4 regions of the Kribbella sp. NPDC056861 genome follow, and region 3 is predicted to be linked to each of the others. Evidence: riboswitches for the same ligand, from Rfam matches in the RefSeq annotation. Region 3 holds a riboswitch; each other region holds the start of a gene.
What was found. A riboswitch is a leader RNA that binds a small molecule or an ion and turns the genes downstream of it on or off. The one in region 3 is predicted to bind cobalamin.
Positions count from the first base shown of each region.

Region 1 (4,702 bases), on a different contig from region 3:
GTACGTTCGTGAGCTCGTCGCCGGTGCGCCCCAACCGCGGGACGACCTCGTCGGCGGCGAACTGCAGCGACCGCTCGACCTGCGGAGCCACCCGGCCGAGCACCTCCTCGATGACGACCGGGACCTTGGCCGCGTCCCACGCGAGGGTCTCCATGCTGGCCACGAGCTTGCGCGCGACGGCCTCCAGCAGGTCGACGCCGTCGGCGCCGCTCACGGCAGGAAGGTCGGCCAGCGTTGCGAGATCGGCCAACTCCGGTACTGCGACGCCCGGGTTGGCCAGCATCGCGGCTTCGTCGACGCCGAACGTCTGGCCGAGCGCGGCCCGCAGACCCGGTACCGCGCCCGAGACGCCGCCCCACATCTGCTGCGCACGCAGTACGGCGAGGACGAGGTTGACCCGCGCCTCACCGACCGGCCCGCCGCCGAGGATGTGCAGCCCGTCGCGGATCTGCACGTCCTTGATCTCACACAGGTAGCCGTCGAGGTGCAGGACGAACTCGTCGAACTCCTCGTCCTCCGGCTTCTCCGAGGTGTGCAGGTCGTGGTGCAGCTGCGCGGCCTGGATCAGGGTCCAGATCTGCGCCCGCAGGGTGGGGACCTTGTCGGGGTCGAGCGCCGAGACGGTGGCGTACTCGTCGAGCAGGTACTCGAGCTTGGCCATGTCGCCGTACGTCTCGGCCCGCGCCATCGGCGGTACCAGGTGGTCGACGATCACGGCGTGCCCGCGGCGCTTGGCCTGCGTGCCCTCGCCCGGGTCGTTGACGATGAACGGGTAGACGAGCGGCAGGTTGCCCAGTACTGCGTCGGGCGCGCAGTCGGCGGCCATGCCTATGCCCTTACCTGGCAGCCACTCGAGCGTGCCGTGCTTGCCGAGGTGGACGACCGCGTGGGCGCCGAAACCGCCTTCTTCCACCGGCGCTTCCAGCCAGCGGTAGGCCGCGAGGTAGTGATGCGAGGGCGCCATGTCGGGGTCGTGGTAGATCGCGACCGGGTTCTCGCCGAAGCCGCGGGGCGGCTGGATCATCAGTACTACGTTGCCGAACCGGAGCGCCGCGAGCGCGATCGCGGGCTCGGGGCCCGACAGGTCGACGTACAGGGAGCCGGGGGCTTCACCCCAAGCCTCGATCATTGCCGTCTGCAACGACTCTGGGGTCTTGCCGAACCACTTCGCGTAGGTGGAGAGCGGGATCTTCGCGACGGCGCTGGACAGCTGCTCGTCGGTGAGCCAGTCGACGTCGTGACCGCCGGCCGCGATCAGGCGGTGGACCAGGCCGTCGGCGCCGTCCGCGCCCTGCAGCTCGTCGAGGTTGAGGTCGGGGCCGAGGTCGTAGCCGGCGTCCTTGAGCTGGCCGAGCAGGACGACTGCCGAGGCCGGGGTGTCGAGGCCGACCGCGTTGCCGATCCGGGCGTGCTTGGTCGGGTAGGAGGAGAGGACCAGCGCGAGCTTCTTGTCGGCGGGTTGCACGTGGCGGAGCTTGGCCTGGGCGACCGCGATACCGGCGAGGCGGGCGCAACGCTCCTCGTCAGGCGCGTAGCTGGCGATGCCCTCGGCGTCGTACGCCTTGAAGGAGAACGGGATGGTGATCAGGCGGCCGTCGAACTCGGGGATCGCGACCTGGGTGGCGGCGTCGAGCGGGCTGATCGCGGCGTCGCTCTCGAGCCACTGCTCGCGGGTGGAGGTCAGCGCGAGGCCCTGAATGAGCGGGATGTCGAGCGAGGCGAGCGCGCCGGCGTCCCAGGAGTCGTCGCCGCCGGCTGTCGCGTTGGAGGCGACTGTGCCGCCTGCTGCCAGCAGGGTGGTGACGAGGACGTCGCATTCGCGCAGCATCTCGAACAGCTGGGCGTTGTCGTCGTGGCTGGGGTCAAGGCCGCGCAGCGTTCCGCAGTACACGGGGAGGGCTTGGGCGCCCGCAGCCTCGATCGCGTTGGCGAGGGAGTCGACGAAGGCAGTGTTGCCGGAGATCTCGTGGGCGCGATAGTAGACGACGCCGACCACCGCGCGGGTGTCCTTGGTATACGTGCGGCCGGCCCTGAGCCCGTACGTCGGGAGGGTCTTCGGCGGATCGAACTCGTCGCCGGTCAGCAGGATGGTGTCGCTGAGGAAGCCCGCCAGGTTCTTGAGGTTCTCGGACCCGCCTTCGCGCAGGTAACCGAGCGCCTCCGAGACCGCGCCGGCGGGAACTGTCGACATCGACATCAGCTCGGCGTCGGGGGCCGCCTCACCGCTGAGCACGACCGTCGGGAGGCCTGAGGCGATAACCGCGTCGAGCCCCTCCTCCCAGGCGCGCCGACCGCCCAACAGGCGGACCACGACAACCTCGACGCCCTCGAGCAGCGTCGGCAGGTCGGCAAGCTCGACCCGGGCGGGGTTGGCGACCCGCCACCCGGCCTGGGCTTGCGACGCAGCCAGCAGATCGGTGTCGGCAGTAGAGAGCAGCAGCAGATTCGCGGGCACGCGCGGCCGGTCCTTCCTCGGGGTGTCCACGCCCCAGGTGGCAGGTACGACAGCAGCAGTTCCTGACTCCCGCGCAAGCGCGGTCACAGTGGCGGGACCGTCCCGGACTCACACCGGGTTCCTGCACATCCGTCGATGAGAAACAGACTCTAGCCCTACCGTCGAGGCGACGACTGCTGGGCGGTGTGGTCGACGTACCAGCCGATGACATTGGGCCAGAAGTAGAAGGCCTTGGTGCCGCCTGCGGTGAGGACTTGTTCGACGCTGACTCGGGTGCCGGTCTCGGTGGGTTCGAAGCGGATCTCGACCTCGGTGTCGTCGACCGAGCTGCGGTAGGCGAAGAGGGCGCCGGGTTCCCAGGCGGTGATCTGGCCTAGTTCGAGGACGTCTTCGGCGGTGGTGGGGTCGGCGTAGCGGTAGATCTCGAGGACTCGGCCGCCGACGCCGGGCTCGATCTGCATGCCGATGGCTCGGTTGGCGTCGAAGAAGTTGATCGGGCCGCGGACCCACCACAGGTCGATCTCGGCGGTGAAGAGGTGGAACGCCGCTGCCGGGTCGGTGGCGACCTCGACGGAGGCGGAGGCTGATTGCTTGGTCATGAGTTCTCCCCTTGCTCGACATGTCTTTTGAATGCGCCCAACTGCTCCTGCCAGTGCGCCTGCAACTGGTCGAGCCAGGCCTGTACTGCGACCACCGGCTCCTGTCGCAGCCGGAAGACCCGCAGCCGCGCGTCGTCGGCCACCCGTTCGTCGGAGATCAGGTCGGCGGACAGCAGGATCCGCAGGTGGCGGCTCATGGCCGGCGCCGACGAACCCGTGGCCGTGGCCAGCTCGCCGGCTCGGCGAGGGCCTTCTCCTAGCAACCGGACGACCTGCCGGCGCGTCGGATCAGCGAGTACTTCGAAGAAGCGGTCGACGTCGTCTGCCATGACTTAATAGTTACAGACTCTGTTAACTATTGGCAAGCGCTAGAACGTTCGCCGGACGCACTAAAGTGGGCGGGCCAGCTGCCTGACAGGCCGAAAGGAATTCTGTGGTTCAGCACACCCGGAGAGCGCGCGTGCTCGACGTTCTCGGCGCCGACCGACCCTGGCAGGTGCCGGACGAGTGGCTGACCGGCGTCCGCGACCGGTTGCGCGCCTGGGGCGACGACCCGAAGGCGCTGCGGCCGGGGGCCTTTCCGGACTTCGTCGAGGGAACGCCCGCCGCGGTGTGGTTCGCCCACCAGGTGGCGCCGCTGCTGGCCGGGTGGATTCCGGTGCTCCACGGGGAGCACGCCGATCTCTCGGCTGAGCTGACGCGTGACTTCCACAGATCGACCACGCGGTACGGCGGCGCCGGTCACCTGATCCAGGTCGCCGCGACCGACTGGCCGCTGCTGGTGATCTCCGGCGCGCGGAGTTTCGACGTCGCCGGACGCCTGGAGGCGCTGCAGCTGTCGCGTGATGTGGTGAGCCTGTTCCGCGATGCGCCGCCGCTGGCCGCGCGCGCCAAGGCGTTGACCGCCGGGTACGACCGGGTGATGGCCGACCGCGAGGTCACCCGGATGCACACCGAGGCCGACTACGACACGATCCTGCAGTTCTGGCGGACGACGGTGCTGAGCGACGCAGAGCGCGCAGTACTGCCGGAACTGGCCGGGCCCGCGTCAGCCCTGCGGTACTCGCTCGACACGCTGCGGGACACGCACGACAAGCTGTCGCTGACGGTTGCCGACAATCCTTCGCTGAACTTCTCGCAGCTGCTGGCGCGGTTGATCCGTACTGCGGGGCTCAGTGCTCAGCCGCCGGCGGTGGGGCAGATTCTCGGGGTCGACGGGTGGGACGTCGAGAACGCGCTGGCCGATCTCAGGCGGGGCTTCGATCCGCAGGCTTGGTTGCGCAGCAATACCGAGTGGCTGGGGCGTGCGGTCGCTCAGGATCAGCAGATGCTGGCGCGGTCGTGGGCGGCTGCGGCGACTCGGGTGTCGATCCACTTGGCTGGAGTGCTCGAGCAGGGGCCGTGGCCGGATCCGGAGGTGCCGGATCTTGCTGCGTTCTTCGAGATTCTCGATCAGTCGAGTGTTGATGGTGGCGCGCCTGAGATCGAGTTGACGGCGCCGGACGGGCCGTTGACGCATACGTGGGGATCGAATGCCGCTCCCCCGGTGCCTGAGGTCGTCGTTGAGGCTGCGCCCGAGCCATTGACCAACGCCGTACCGGCTGCCGCCGCGGCGAACGTAGTACCGGCGCCGGCGGCGGAGGTGGAT
Region 1 is NZ_JBFBNQ010000001.1:911,857-916,558, forward strand. Features, by position in the region: gene cobN (cobaltochelatase subunit CobN) at 1-2,455, opposite strand, end outside; cobalamin riboswitch at 2,492-2,618, opposite strand; gene AB0P21_RS04115 (hypothetical protein) at 2,611-3,054, opposite strand; gene AB0P21_RS04120 (metalloregulator ArsR/SmtB family transcription factor) at 3,051-3,383, opposite strand; gene AB0P21_RS04125 (AAA family ATPase) at 3,515-4,702, shown strand, end outside.
Region 1: linked by a shared signal. The riboswitch ahead of cobN (cobaltochelatase subunit CobN) and the one ahead of AB0P21_RS10485 (prenyltransferase/squalene oxidase repeat-containing protein) in region 3 are both predicted to bind cobalamin.

Region 2 (4,702 bases), on a different contig from region 3:
CTTCGTCCGGACCTGAGGCTCGAACTCGCGCTCCCGCTGCTCTGCTGCGCGCTCACCACTCGATGCCTTTCTGGCCCTTCTGGCCGGCGTCCATCGGGTGCTTGACCTTGGTCATCTCGGTGACCAGATCGGCCGCGTCGAGCAGCCGCTGGTCGGCGTTCCGGCCGGTGATCACGACGTACTGGTGACCGGGCCGCGACGTCAGCGTCTCGACCACCTCGTCGACGTCGACCCAGCCCCACTTCATCGGGTAGGTGAACTCGTCGAGCACGTACAGATCGTGCGTCTCGGCGGCGATCCGGCGCTGGATCTCGCGCCAGCCCTCGATCGCGTCGGCGGCGTGGTCCTCCTCGGTGCCGGCCTTGCGCGACCAGCTCCAGCCCTCGCCCATCTTGTGCCACTCGACCGGGCCGCCTTCACCCGTTGCCTCGTGCAACTTCCCGAGCGCCTTGAACGCGCTCTCCTCGCCGACTTTCCACTTCGCGCTCTTGACGAACTGGAAGACGCCGATGTTCCAGCCCTGGTTCCAGCCGCGCAGCGCCATCCCGAACGCGGCGGTCGACTTCCCCTTCATCTCCCCGGTGTGCACCATCAGCAACGGCCGGTTGCGGCGCTGCCGGGTGGTCAGGCCGTCCTTCGGTACGACGCTCGGCTGTCCTTGCGGCATCAGGCAGCGCTCCGATCGGTGACCGCGCGCACAAGATTGCCCGCGGCAACTTCGCCCAGGTCCAGGTACTCCGCGCCGAGGTCGGCGGCCAGCTCGGCCGAGAGGCCCAAGCGGACTCCGCGGCGTGGTTCGCAGTCGACCACGACCGACGCGATCCCCTGCTGGGCCAGCCAGCCTGCGGCTTGCTTGGCCTTGGCAAATGCCTTGTCGCCGGAGGTCGCGCGACCGTCGGTCACGAGGACCAGCAGAGGGCGTCGGCGCGGATCACGGATCGCGGCGATTCGCAGTACGTCGGAGGCTTTCATGAGGCCTTCGGCGAGTGGGGTGCGGCCGCCGGTCGGGAGGGATTCGAGGCGGCGTACTGCGGTCTCGACGCTGCCGGTCGGCGGGAGGGCGACGGTCGCCTCGGCACCGGCGAAGGTGACGAGACCGACCTTGTCGCGGCGCTGATAGGCATCGAGGAGGAGCGAGACGATCGCGGTCTTGACCTCGGACATCCGCCTCTTCGTGCCCATTGATCCGGACGCGTCGACGCAGAACAGGACGAGGTTGCCCTCGCGGCCTTCGCGGACGCCCAGGCGTACGTCGGAGCCGCGGACTGCGAGGCCGGGGCCGGTGCGGCCGCGGGCGTGCTGATGCGGGGCTGCGGTGCGGATGGTGGCGAGGAGGTGCGGGCGGCCGGATTCGCGGCCGACGCGGGGCCGGTCGCCGACTACGCGGCCGACCTCGGTGAGCGCTCTCGAGCGGCGGCCGGCTACGCCTGGGCCGGCGGAATCGATGGTGAGCAGGCGGGCTTTGTACGGCGCGGAGCTGGCTGCTACCTGGCCGGTCGGGGCTGGGCCCGGGAGAGCGCTTCCTGAGTTCTCGGCCGGTTTGTCGGAGTCGGCGTTGGTGGGTGACAGCGTTGGGTCGTCGGCATTGCTCTCGCCGGCGGAGTCACCGTCATCCGGGCGCCCGTTGTCCGGTCCGCCGTCGTCCGGCCCTGCGTCGGGGCCGCCATCGGGGTTGTTGTCCGGACCACCATCCGGGCCGCCATCCGGGTCGTCGTCGGGATCAGGGTCCGGCGGGGTGCTGTTCTGGATCGCCTGCTCGAGTTGCTCGTCATCCAGCCCAGGAGCGTCGAACGGGTTGCGGCGCTTGCGGTGCGGCAGGGCGAGCTTCGCCGCGGCGCGGACGTCCTCGACCTCGACGACCGTCCGGCCGGACCAGGCCGCGTGGGCTACCGCAGTACGGGCGGTGACCAGGTCGGCGCGCATGCCGTCGACGTCGAAGGAGGCGCAGATCTCGGCGATCTGGCGCAGCGCCGCGTCGGTGAGGATCACGTCGGCGAGGCGGGACTGGGCCTTGACGATCCGCTCGGACAGCTCGGCCTGCGGACCGGCGTACTTGGTGACGAAGGCGGCCGGGTCGGCCTCGTAGGTGAGCCGGGCGCGCATCACCTCGACCCGTACTGCGGGGTCGCGGCTGGCGACGACGTCGACCGTGAGGCCGAAGCGGTCGAGCAGTTGCGGGCGGAGTTCGCCCTCTTCGGGGTTCATCGTGCCGACCAGGACGAAGCGCGCGGGGTGGGTGATCGAGACGCCGTCGCGCTCGACGGTGGCGCGGCCCATCGCGGCGGCGTCGAGGAGTACGTCGACCAGGTGGTCGTGGAGGAGGTTGACCTCGTCGACGTACAGGAGGCCGCGGTGGGCTGCGGCGAGCAGGCCTGGTTCGTAGACGGTGACGCCCTCAGAGAGCGCTCGCTCGAGGTGGAGAGAGCCGAGTACTCGGTCTTCGGTGGCGCCTACTGGTAGCTCTACCAGTCGGGCGGGCCGCGGGTGCGAGCTGTTGTCGGCGGGGTGCGGGCCGTCAGGGCAGGTGGGGTCCGGGTTGGTGGGGTCGCAGGAGAAGCGGCAGCCTTCCAGGACGTCGACGGCGGGCAGGATCTCGGTCAGCGCGCGGACGGCGGTGGACTTCGCCGTGCCTTTCTCGCCGCGGATCAGTACGCCGCCGATCGCCGGGGAGACCGCGGCAAGGATCAGCGCGAGCTGGAGGTCCTCCATGCCGACCACGGCGGTGAAGGGAAAGCCGTTCGAGACCGGCTTGAGGTTCTGACTGATCGGGGTAGACCCCATCGGCGGTGCTTCCCTTCGTCCCGCGGGTGTCCACGCCCGCCTTGGCACTGGCACGCCGGGGCGCGGAGAGCGCTCCCTGGCGGAAGGTCGCGGATGTCCTGGCTTCCGGGCGAGAGCCCGGTCACAGTGGCGGGACCGCCCCGGAATTCAGCCCAGCAGGGCTGTCACCGGTGTTCCTCCACGACCTTCCCGGCGATCATTCCACACCGGCCGTGGAGCTAATTTGTGAAGGCCGCCGACAGGTGGTCCGCGGCCGAATCGCCGGGGAGTTCGCCGACGCCGGTGATCGGGGTGACGGTGATGTAGCCGGCGAGCAGCAGCGCCTCGTCGGTGTCGGTCTCGGTCGGCGGCTCACGCAGTACCTGGCCGACGATCGGCTCGCCCGTCGGGGACTTCTCCAGCACCAGCCGGGACCGCTCGTACGGCACCAGCCGGGCCCAGCGGGCGCCCTTGAGCTCCGACACGGGCACGTCGGGCACGTTGACGTTGATGACCGTCCCGACCGGCTGCTCCAGCAGCCAAGAGAGCGCTTCCCGGGCCACCGCACCGGCCGTTTCGTTGTACGACGGCTGCTCGGAGTCGATGCTGATCGCGAGCCCGGACAAGCCCTGGCTGGCGGCGGTCAGCGCCGCGGCCACCGTGCCGGAGTGCAGGATCGGGCCGATGTTGTGACCGTTGTTGATCCCCGAGACGACCACGTCCGGCGACGGGCCGAACGCGCCCAGCCGGGCCAGCGTCACCGCCAGCGCCGGTGTCCCGTCGATCCCGATGAAGCCGTTCTCACCGGTCTTCGACGCGATCGCCTTGCCGATCATCCCGGCCCGCGAGCTGCCGACGCCGCTCTGGTCGTCCCACGGCGCGACCACCTGCACCGCGTGGCCGGCCTCCGTCATCGCCGCGGCGAGCGCCTGGATCCCGGCGGACTCGTAACCGTCGTCGTTGGTGACCAGGACTCTGAGCTGTTCGGACGCCATGCGTCCACCCAATCACACCCTGGCCACCCTCGCCGCCCGATCACTCAGCCGCGATCCTCGATGTCCCCCTCGGTCTCCAGTACTGCGGTCCGCAGCGTCTCCAGCGCCTCCGCGCTCGGCTCCGACCACAGTCCGCGCTGAGCAGCCTCGAGCAGCCGCTCGGCGATCCCGTGCCGCGCCCACGGGTTCGACTTGCGGAAGAACTCGGCGATCTCCGGGTTCGCGACGTACTCCGTGGTCAACGTCTCGTACATCCAGTCGTCGACCACCCCGGCAGTGGCGTCGTACCCGAACAGGTAGTCCACCGTCGCCGCCATCTCGAAGGCGCCCTTGTACCCGTGGCGCTGCATCGCCGCCATCCAGCGCGGGTTCACCACCCGGGCCCGGAAGACCCGCTTGGTCTCCTCCTCCAGCGTCCGCGTCTTGACCTGCGCCGGTACCGCGGAGTCGCCGATGTAGGCCTTCGGGTTGGAGCCGGTCAGGTGCCGCACCATCGCGACCATGCCGCCGTGGTACTGGAAGTAGTCGTCGGAATCCATGATGTCGTGCTCACGGGTGTCCGCGTTCTTGGCCGCGACCTGGATCCGGGCGTAGGCGCGCTCCATCGACGGCCGGGCCTCCGCGCCGTCGAGATCCTTTCCGTAGGCATAGCCGCCCCAGACCGCGTAGACCTCGGCCAGCTCGGCGTCGGTACGCCAGTTGCGCGCGTCAACGAGTGGCAGCAGACCGGCGCCGTACGAACCGGGCTTGGAACCGAACACCCGCGCCGTGGACGATCGCATGTCATTGCCCGCAGCAACATCGGCGTCGACGTGCGCCCGCAGGTAGTTGCTGTCGGCATCCTCGTCCAGCGCGGCCACCCTGCGGACGGCCTCGTCCAGCAGCGTGACGACGTGCGGGAAGGCGTCGCGGAAGAAGCCGGAGATCCGGATCGTCACGTCGACGCG
Region 2 is NZ_JBFBNQ010000001.1:906,793-911,494, forward strand. Features, by position in the region: gene cobO (cob(I)yrinic acid a,c-diamide adenosyltransferase) at 53-667, opposite strand; gene AB0P21_RS04100 (putative cobaltochelatase) at 667-2,781, opposite strand; cobalamin riboswitch at 2,855-3,002, opposite strand; gene AB0P21_RS04105 (5'/3'-nucleotidase SurE) at 3,000-3,755, opposite strand; gene cobN (cobaltochelatase subunit CobN) at 3,800-4,702, opposite strand, start outside.
Region 2: linked by a shared signal. The riboswitch ahead of AB0P21_RS04100 (putative cobaltochelatase) and the one ahead of AB0P21_RS10485 (prenyltransferase/squalene oxidase repeat-containing protein) in region 3 are both predicted to bind cobalamin.

Region 3 (4,702 bases):
CGGGACCGTGCAGCGCGTCGGCTGCGCCACCCACGCGTCGAACGCCGCCTGTAGGGTCGGCCGATCGGGCAGCCCGCCCGCGGGTTTGGCCGTCAACGGATGGACCTCGGTCCTGCCGCCGATCAGACTCGTCAGCAACATCGCGAGAAGCAGCAACCCGATCATCGGCGTCGCCCGCTGGCGCAGCCACTTGGTCTGGAAGATCTCCGGCGGCTGCCGTTCCTGCGCGTACGCCACCACGACCCCACCCAGCACCACCAGGGTCGTCAAGGCGAGCATCGTCGCCGCCAGCACCCCGAGCATCTCGGCGATCCGCCGCGGGAACGAGCCCAGCAACAAGATCCCGAGACTCGCGCCGAGGATGAAGCCCGCCCGCACCTTGCTCCGCGGCGGCGTGACGACGGTCGTCCGCCCGTCCCGGTTCACGCCAGGCGTGACGAGATGGCCGTACCAGCCAAGCAGCCCGGTGGACTCCGGTCGCCCCCACCGCTGGATCGCCTGCAGCACCGGCCACGAGGCCAGCCACACCCCGATCCCCAGCACCACGCCGATCAGCGCCGCCACGACCGGATGCACGACGTACGACGAATCGAACAGACCGACCGCGTCGCCCGCAGCAAGACCGGTAAAGGCGCGAACCATGCCCAGCCCACCCAAAGAGACCGCGGTCACCGCGAGCATGTCGCCGGCGATCATCACGTCGCGCGGGAACCACGGCCCGACCTCGCGCAACTTCTCCGGCTCCACCCCCGGCTTGCCGCGCAGCAAGCGGGACAGGCCGAGTACCAGCACCGGGATCAAGCAGAAGACGATCAGCCGCCGCTTGAAGACCTCACCCTGGCCGGACACGGCGATCACCAGCGCCACCAGGGGCAGCAGCACCGGACCGATCAACCAGAGCTTGAGGTTGTGGCGGCGTGGTTCGCCGTCGCTGTTGTAGAACGGCCAGCCGTAGCTGTCGCCGCGCACTCGGCGCACCGCCCAGTCGCTGCGGATCCTGCCCAGCAAGAAGACCACCGGCAGCAGCACCGCGTAGTACAGGAGGGCGGAGGCGATCGCGTGCCAGACGCCGGTGCCGTCGTCGAGCCATCGGCGCTGTACGTCGGGGAGCTGGTCGAGCACGTCGGTGCCGGGCACCACCGTCAGCAAGGCCAGTGGCAGGAAGGCGAGCAGGCTGAACCGCTGGATCCACAGCGCCCGCCGGATCCGCGGTACGGCGGCTTTGATCGTCGGCCAGTGATAGCTGAACAGGAGAACGAGAACGGAGGCGAAGGCCACCCACTTCAGCATGGTGAGCACGGTCAGGCCGATCACCTGAGCGTTGCCGACACAGTCGCCGCCGCCGCACCGCTCGCGGCCGAGCAGGTACGTCCCGACGTTCTCGAGCGCGTCGAGGCCGGCCAGTAGCAGCACGGGTCCAGTGGGGACGAAGCGTTTGAGCGCCGGCACGTAGATCCCGATGAAGACGAAGTCGAGCAGCAGGTAGATCGCCAGCAACGGCAGCCAGTCGGTCAACTGCTCGACGGTCAGCTTGCTGTGCCAGCCGCCGTACTGCTGCGCGGCGAGCGGTCCGCTCATCCCGTGGAACGACCAGGAGGTGCCGCCGTCGGCGAGGAAGCCCGCTGCCAGCAGGCTGATCTCGTTCATCGCCAGCCAGACCGCCGCCAGCGCCGCGAGCATCGCCCCCACCCACCGGAAGTCGGCCGGCGCCGGTCCCGGTTCTGCTTCGTCCCCCACCATCGCCCCCACAGCTACGGATCCATTACTCCCAGTCACATTGGGACACACTCCGCTGCGTCGAACAAGGGTTCGGGGTAACCTCGTCAGGCTCTCCAACAACTTCATGACTCGTCGCGTGGGGGAAGCCGGTCCGAAGCCGGCGCTGACCCGCAACCGTGGGCGGAAGGTGACTTCCGCGAGCCGGACCACCCGCCGACGAGCCTGCGAACTCCTCACCCGTCGTGGTCTACGGGCGGAGTCCGGACCGACGACGTTCCGTCCCCCGCTGCGCGTGCGCCGACGCGCGCGCCGGGGCGACGAGCGGGCTGCGGCTGGACCACCGTCCTCGGCCGCCCGCCCCGAAGCCAGGTCCCATGCGCACCACCGCTCGCTGGTCGTCAGCACTCGCCGCCTCCGCCCTACTGCTCACCGGTACTACGGCCCTGCCCGCCCAAGCAGCGCAGAGCGCACCAGCCGCGCAGACCGCCCAAGCCGCGCGGGCAGCGCGGGCAGCGCAGGCAGCGCGGGCACCGCAGACCATGCAGGCAGCGCCCGCGACGACTGCCGCCACCGCCGGCGCTACAGCTGCCGCCCAGTGGATGGCAGGCCAGCTCGTCGACGGCGCGATCCCCGGTTTCGCGGGCCCCGACTGGGGCCTGACGATCGACACCCAGTGGGGCCTGATCGCCGCCGAGGCCGATCCAACGGTGATCGCGCAGGTGGTCAACGCCGTCCAGACCCATGTGCCCGACTACGCGGGTCCCGGCTGGTACCCCGACCCCGAGGCACGGATCGCCGGCGCCACCGCGAAGGTGCTGCTGTCCGCCGTGACCGCGGGCAAGGACGTCACCAACTTCGGCGGCCGGAACATGCGGCAGGAAACGCTGGACCTGATCGCGGGTCAGGACGCCGGCGTCGAGCAAGGCAGGCTCCGCGACAAGGCGACAGGGGGCGACGACACCAACATCTTCAGCCAGTCGCTCGCGGTGATCGGGCTGGCCCGCTCGGGCGGCGTACCGGAGTCGGCAGTGACGTACCTCCTGCGGCAACAGTGCAGCGACGGCTACTTCCGGATGTTCTACAACGACCTGAAGACCTGCGACGAAGCCGGGGGCGCCCCGGACGGCGACGGTACGGCGATGGCCGTCCAGGCGCTGATGACCGCGCAGGCCTACGGCATCGGTGGGATCGACCAGGCCATCGCCCGCGCCAGCACCTGGCTCATGTCCGTGCAGAAGCCGGACGGCTCCTTCGGCGGCGGCGTGTCCACGGAAGGCTCGAACTCCAACAGCACCGGGCTGATCGCGCAGGCACTAGTCGGCGACGGCAGGACGCAGCAGGCGGCGCGCGCGACCGCTTGGGTCGAAGGCATGCAACTGACCGCCGCGAACGCAGGCACCGGCCCGGCGGTCCCCGATATCGGCGCGATCGCCTACAACGGCGACTCGCTTGCCGACGGCATCGCCAACGGACTGGGCATCGGTGTCGACCAATGGCGCCGGTCGACTCCGCAGGCAGTGTTCGCGTTGGCGCCGATCCCCTTCGCCGACCTGGCCTGGACCGATCCGAACCCGCCGACGACACCTCCGACGGTTCCCACGCCGACCGTGACGGTCACCGCGACGGCTACGGCCACAGCAACTGCCACACGGACTGCGACGGCGACTGTGACCCAGCGCCCGACCTCGACGCCGACTGTCACCAAGCTCGTGCCGAAGCCCGGCCGCACCACCACCCGGACCTTGACGGCACCGCCGCTCCCCCGAGCAACAACGACCCGGACCAACACGGTGGTCGTCATGCCGACCGCGCCGGCTCTCCCCCGTCAGCAGCCACAGCCGACCGTGACTGTGACCCCCACACCGGTCATCCCACCGACCACGGCCCCGACGACGCCGCCCGCATCGACCCAGACCAGCAGTCCCGGCGCGGACAGCACAGCGACGTACCTGCAGACGCAACTGGTCGGCGCCAACCACCTCGAGGTCGATCGCGACGGAAAGCGCTATGTCGACTATGACGGCACCGTCGACCTCGGCCTGGCCCTGCGGCAAGCCGGGAAGCTGCCCGACACGCTCGGCAGCATCACCTCGCTGATCACCCATCCCGACTCGCTCGCGGCGTACACCCGCGGTGCGCCGTACGAGGACGACCAGGCCCGGTACGCCGGTCCGCTGGCCAAGACCGTGCTGCTGCTCGCCCTCACCACTAAAGATGCCGTTGGCAACGATCTCGCCGGGGAGCTGGCCGGCCGGATCCAGCCGGACGGGCGGATCACCGACCAGAGCAAACTCGGTGACCAGTCCAACCTGGTCAGCCAGGCGTACGGCGTACTGGCGCTGACCGCTGTCGGTCGTGGCGACGATGCGAAGAAGGCACGGGACGGGCTGCTCCGGCAGCAGTGTGGGGACGGCTCGTTCCCGGCGCAGTTCGGGCCGGCCGAGCAGAAGTGTCAGACGGGCGACATCACCAGTACTGCGCTCGCTCTCCAGGCGCTGAACGCGAAACACGGCGATGCCGACGCGGCCGCAGTACAGGTGCCGCTGAGTCGGGCGCTGAAGGCGCTGACCGATCGGCGAGACGCGGACGGCGCCTGGAGCGGTGGCTGGCAGCTGGCCGGTCAGCCGAACGTGGCTGCGACCGCGGCAGCCATTGCGGCGTTGAAGGCGGCCGGAGCTGACACTGGCGCGTCGCAGCAGCGGCTGTCGGCCGCTGCTCGGCCTGATGGCTCGTTCCCGGTCCAGCCGGGTGGGCCGAGTGATCGCGGTGCGACGGTGCCCGCCATGGTGGCATCGGCCGGTGGGTCGCTGCTGACAGTCGACCAGTCGGTGCTCGACCGGGTGGCTACAGCGCCGTTCACGTCCGACCAGAACACCAAGCAGGCGGCCGCGACAGTGGACACGGGTCTCGGCCGGTGGCCGCTGTGGATCCTGCTCGCTCTCGTACTGGTTGCGGGTGGCGCGTCGCTCGGCTGGCTCATGGC
Region 3 is NZ_JBFBNQ010000002.1:715,856-720,557, forward strand. Features, by position in the region: gene AB0P21_RS10480 (hypothetical protein) at 1-1,749, opposite strand, end outside; cobalamin riboswitch at 1,808-1,952, shown strand; gene AB0P21_RS10485 (prenyltransferase/squalene oxidase repeat-containing protein) at 2,094-4,702, shown strand, end outside.

Region 4 (4,702 bases), on a different contig from region 3:
TCGCTGTCGCAGTACCGGCTAGCAGCATGATCGCGAGAGCGGCCAGTACGCGGACCAGGCCGACCCTGGTGCCGAGGGTTGCCGCCAGCTCCTCGCCGAGCGCGATCTGGTTGAGCGAGCGGCCCAGGGCCAGCGCCAGAACGATGCCGATGGCAAGGAATGGCAGGCTCTGGGCAACGATCTCGCCGGTTGCCAGGGTCAACGATCCGACCACCCAGAACCGGAACTCGTTCAGGGCGGTCAGGTCGAGCAAGGTGATGGCCGAGGTGACCGAGCCGAGCAGGGCGGAGAAGGCAGCGCCGGCCAGCGCGAGCTTGACCGGAGTGGCGCCGCCGCGGCCGACCGATCCGACCAGGTAGACCACGACGGTGGCGACCAGCGCGCCGCCCATCGCGAACCAGACATAGCCGTTGAGCGACTGCACCCCGAGCAGGCTGATCGCCGCCACGATCGCCAGCGCCGCACCCGCGTTGACGCCCAGGATGCCCGGATCGGCGAGCGAGTTGCGGGTGATGCCCTGCATCACGGCACCTGACAGGCCGAGCGCCATCCCGGCCAGCAGCCCGACGGCCGTCCGCGGGAACCGCAGGTAGCGGATCACCCGGTCGGTGTCGGAGCCGGTGAAATCCGCCGCCGCGACGTACACGTCATGAGGCCCGAACCACTGGTTGCCGGCCAGCATCGACAGCAACGCGGCCGCCAACAGGACGGCCACCGCGACGAGCAGACCGGCCGACCGGGCGCCGCCACTGCGCAGCAGGGCCGGCTCGGACCTCACTTGACCAGGTCGGGGTGGATGATCTTCGCGATCAGCTCGGTCGAGTTGGCGCCGCGGACGCCGGCCGAGTGATGCGCGAACAACCACGGCAGGACGTGCTTGTTCCTGACCGACTTGAGGTTGGCGTAGGCCGGGTTGGCCAGCATCTTCTGCACGTCAGGCTGGACCTTCGCCTCGGTCAGGCCGGCGTCGCAGCAACCGCTGATCAGGACGTAGTCGGGATCGCGCTTGATGAACTCCTCGACGCTGATCTTCACGTTCCGCTTCGAGGTCAGGTCGGCGAACGCGTTCACCCCGCCGGCCTGCTTGATCAGCACGGTGCCGAAGTCGGGCCCACCCGACACGGTCAGACCGCCGCCCTCGAGCCCCGGACGCAGGATCGCCACGGTCGGCCGGTCGGCGCCCTTCACCTTCGCCTCGACCGCCGAGATCCGCATCTGCTGGTCGGCGATCACCGCCTCGGCCTTGCTGCCCGCGTCGAAGAGTTTGCCGAGGTCGCGCAGATCGGCGTACACGTTGTCCATCGAGACCGTCGACGGGTCGATCGCCTCGTCACCCTTACCGTCCGCGGTCGGGCAGAGCGGACTGAAGATCCAGGTCCGGACGCCGAGCTCCGACAGACTCTTGCGGGTCCCGAAACTCCCGTCGCTGCCCGCGCTGGCGAACACGTCGTTGAACCCGGAGAGCACGAAGTCCGGCTCCTGGCTGAGCAGTTCCTCGCGACTCGGCAGGTTCTTGTAGTACTTGCGGTCCTGCTGCGCCGCGGCGTACTGCGGCAGCACCTCCGCGTCCAGGTACGCCGTACCGACCAGCCGATCGGAGATCCCCAGCGCGTGCGCCATCTCGATCGCCGGCTGGTACGCCGCGAACACCCGCTTCGGCGGTCCGTCGACCGTGACGTCGACCCCGCAGTTCTTCACCGTCACCGCGTCAGCGCCGGGCCCGGCTTTCGCCGCACCACCACAACCGGTGACCAGGGACAGTACGACAACAGCAGCAGCCAGCGTTTTCACGCGCGCCTCCAGCACCTCGTGGACGGTGTGACACGCCGTGGCCGGTCTCCTGGCTGACGGGTACTACGTCCAAGGGCCTGACCTTCCCAGCCAACTACAGCCAGTGGTCTCCGAATCCGGAACAACCCCAGAACATCCCGATCACAGTGGCGAGGGCCGCACCGGCATCACACCGATTTCCCGAACACCACGGCGGCTCAACCTAAGCACCCGCCGTGGACGCCGGGCTCAGCGGGTGTACAGGCTGGACATCGCGAGGGCGAAGGAGACCATGTCGTCCTTGTCGGCGGTGCCGGCCGGGAGGGGGACGAGGTCGATGATTTTGTCCGTGCCGACGCGGATCACGCCGCGGCCGGTGGCGGTGTCGACGTAGCCCTCGTCGCCGAGCGGGATCGGGAAGGAGGTCTCGAGTTTGCGGGTCGGGGCGACGACGGCTTCGGCGTCGGCGACCCGGCGGGCGGTCGAGTAGAGCACGCGGGTCTTGGTGATCCAGCCGCAGACGAGGTCGCCGGCGGGGGTCTCGCTGTCGCGGCGGATGGTGGCCTCGACGCCCATCACGTTCGCGGCGGTCTTGGTGCCGCGGTCGCATTCCTGCCGAGGGGGCGGCGGTGTGGTCGATGGCAGCCCGTCGAGCTGTTGAGCCGCCTCCTCACCCAGTACGACGTACTTCGCGAGCGTCGCGGGCGGCCCGCTGACCTTGACCAGCTTGCCGTTGAGCAGGAACACCACGAACTTGCTGGTCCCGAAGCCACCCTGGGCGACCGTCACCGGCTTGGCGGGCTCGCCCTTGGTGGCGTCGTAGGCCTTGCGCGCCGCAGCGAGGTCAGCCGGAGCCGAGGGGAACACCGAGATGCCGACCCGCAGTACGGGACCGGCGGGAGTCGTGCTGAGCCCTAGCTGGCATACGTCGTACGTCGGGAAGCCGAAGTCGGCAGGAACCTGCTTCGGGTCGATCTTCACCACGGGGACGGCTAGAGCGCTCTGGACGAGCGTCTGGTCCATCCGCATGCACAGGGTGTCGGCCACCTTGGAGGTCGGCGGCGTCCCCAGGGTCTCGGTCGGTGTGGCTGAGGGCGACTCGGTCGGCGTCGTACTGATCGAGACGAGCGGCGGCACGCTGGGAGCCGTCTCGCCGCCGGGACCACCGCAACCAGCCAGCAACGCAGTACTGCCGAGCAGGGCCACCACCGAACGAGTACGCATGATCACAGAGCCTACTTCTTCGGACTACTCGTGGCTCTCGACAAACTCCTTCGACTTGGCGATCGCGAAACCCCAGCCCTGCTGCAAGGTCGGCGACGGCGGCAGCGCGATCTCATCGGCATTGGTCACCACGTCGATCAGCACCGGCCCCGGAGTCCGGAGCGCCGCCTCGACCGCACCCTCCACCTCGCCCGGCCGCTCGACCCGGAAGCCGGTCAGCCCGATCGCTTTGGCCACCTCCGAGAAGTCCGGGTTCGCCAGCTTCGTCCCGTACTCCGGCAACCCGACCTGCTCCATCTCCAGCTTGACCATCCCCAGCCGCCCGTTGTTGAAGACGACCAGCTTCACCGGCAACTCGTACGCGACCGCGGTGATCAGATCGCCCAGCAGCATCGACAACCCGCCGTCGCCACAGAACGCGATCACCTGCCGATCCCGATCGACCGCCGACAGCCCGAGCGCCTGCGGCATCGCGTTCGCCATCGAGCCGAGGTTGTACGAGCCGATCAGCCGCCGGTCGCCGCGCATCCGGACGAACCGCGCCAGCCACACCGTCGACATCCCGGTGTCGCTGGTGAACACCGCGTCGTCGTCCGCGTGCCGGTCGATCATCGCGGCCAGCAACTCGGGCCGGATCCGGGCCTCCGGGTTGTCCACCTTGCGCCGCAACAACCCCTTCGGCTTGCGGTCGAAGGCAGGGTCGGTGAACTGCACCTGCCGCTCCCGCCAGGCGGCGTACGAGTGCAGCGCCTTGTCCAGATGACCCGTGTCGCTCTTCTGCTCCAGCAGCGGCAGCAACTGCGCCAACGTCGGCTGCGCGTGCCCGACCAACCCGTGGTCGACCTGCACCCGCCTGCCGATGTGGCCACCCCGCAGATCCAGCTGTACGACGGTCTTCCCGGCCGGCAGGAACTCGCGGTACGGGAAGTCCGTCCCGACCAGGAACAGCACGTCGCATCCGTCGAAGGCGACCTTGGTCGCGTGGTTGCCGAGCAGCCCGGACTGGCCGACCTCCTGCGGCAGGTTCTCCTCGAAGCCTTCCTTCGCCTTCAGCGTCAGCACCGCCGGCGCCGCCAACGTGCTCGCCAACTGCTGCACCTCGGCCAACGCATCGCGAGCCCCAGCGCCGACCAGCAAAGTCACGCGCTCGGCCGCATTCAGCACCGCCGCGACCTTCTGCAGCTCAGCCACCTCCGGAACCGTCTGCGACGCAGGCTCGTGGAACTGCGGCACCGGCGTGTCCTTCGGTACTTCGAGCCCGCCGACGTCCCCAGGAATCGACAGCACGGCGACGCCCCGCTCGGCCAGCGCCGCGTTGACCGCCTGCTCGATCAGCGCGGGCGCCTGCTCGGCGGTCGACACGGTCGCGCTGAAGACCGCGACGTCGGCGAACAGGACGTCGTTGTTGACCTCCTGGAAGAAGTTGCTGCCGATCTCCTCGCGCGGCACCTGCCCGCAGATCGCGAGCACGGGCACCCGCGACTTGGCGGCGTCGTACAGGCCGTTGAGCAGGTGGATCGCCCCCGGACCGACCGTCCCCATACAGACCCCGAGCCGCCCGGTCAGCGATGCCTGCCCGCCTGCGGCGAAGGCTCCCGCCTCCTCGTGCCGAACGCCGATCCACTCGACCCGGTCCTCGCGCCTGATCGCGTCGGTGACCGGATTGAGCGCGTCCCCGACCACACCCCACACCGACGTGACACCGTGC
Region 4 is NZ_JBFBNQ010000006.1:140,156-144,857, forward strand. Features, by position in the region: gene AB0P21_RS28900 (iron chelate uptake ABC transporter family permease subunit) at 1-778, opposite strand, end outside; gene AB0P21_RS28905 (ABC transporter substrate-binding protein) at 775-1,806, opposite strand; cobalamin riboswitch at 1,813-1,998, opposite strand; gene AB0P21_RS28910 (hypothetical protein) at 2,020-2,994, opposite strand; gene AB0P21_RS28915 (thiamine pyrophosphate-dependent enzyme) at 3,019-4,702, opposite strand, start outside.
Region 4: linked by a shared signal. The riboswitch ahead of AB0P21_RS28905 (ABC transporter substrate-binding protein) and the one ahead of AB0P21_RS10485 (prenyltransferase/squalene oxidase repeat-containing protein) in region 3 are both predicted to bind cobalamin.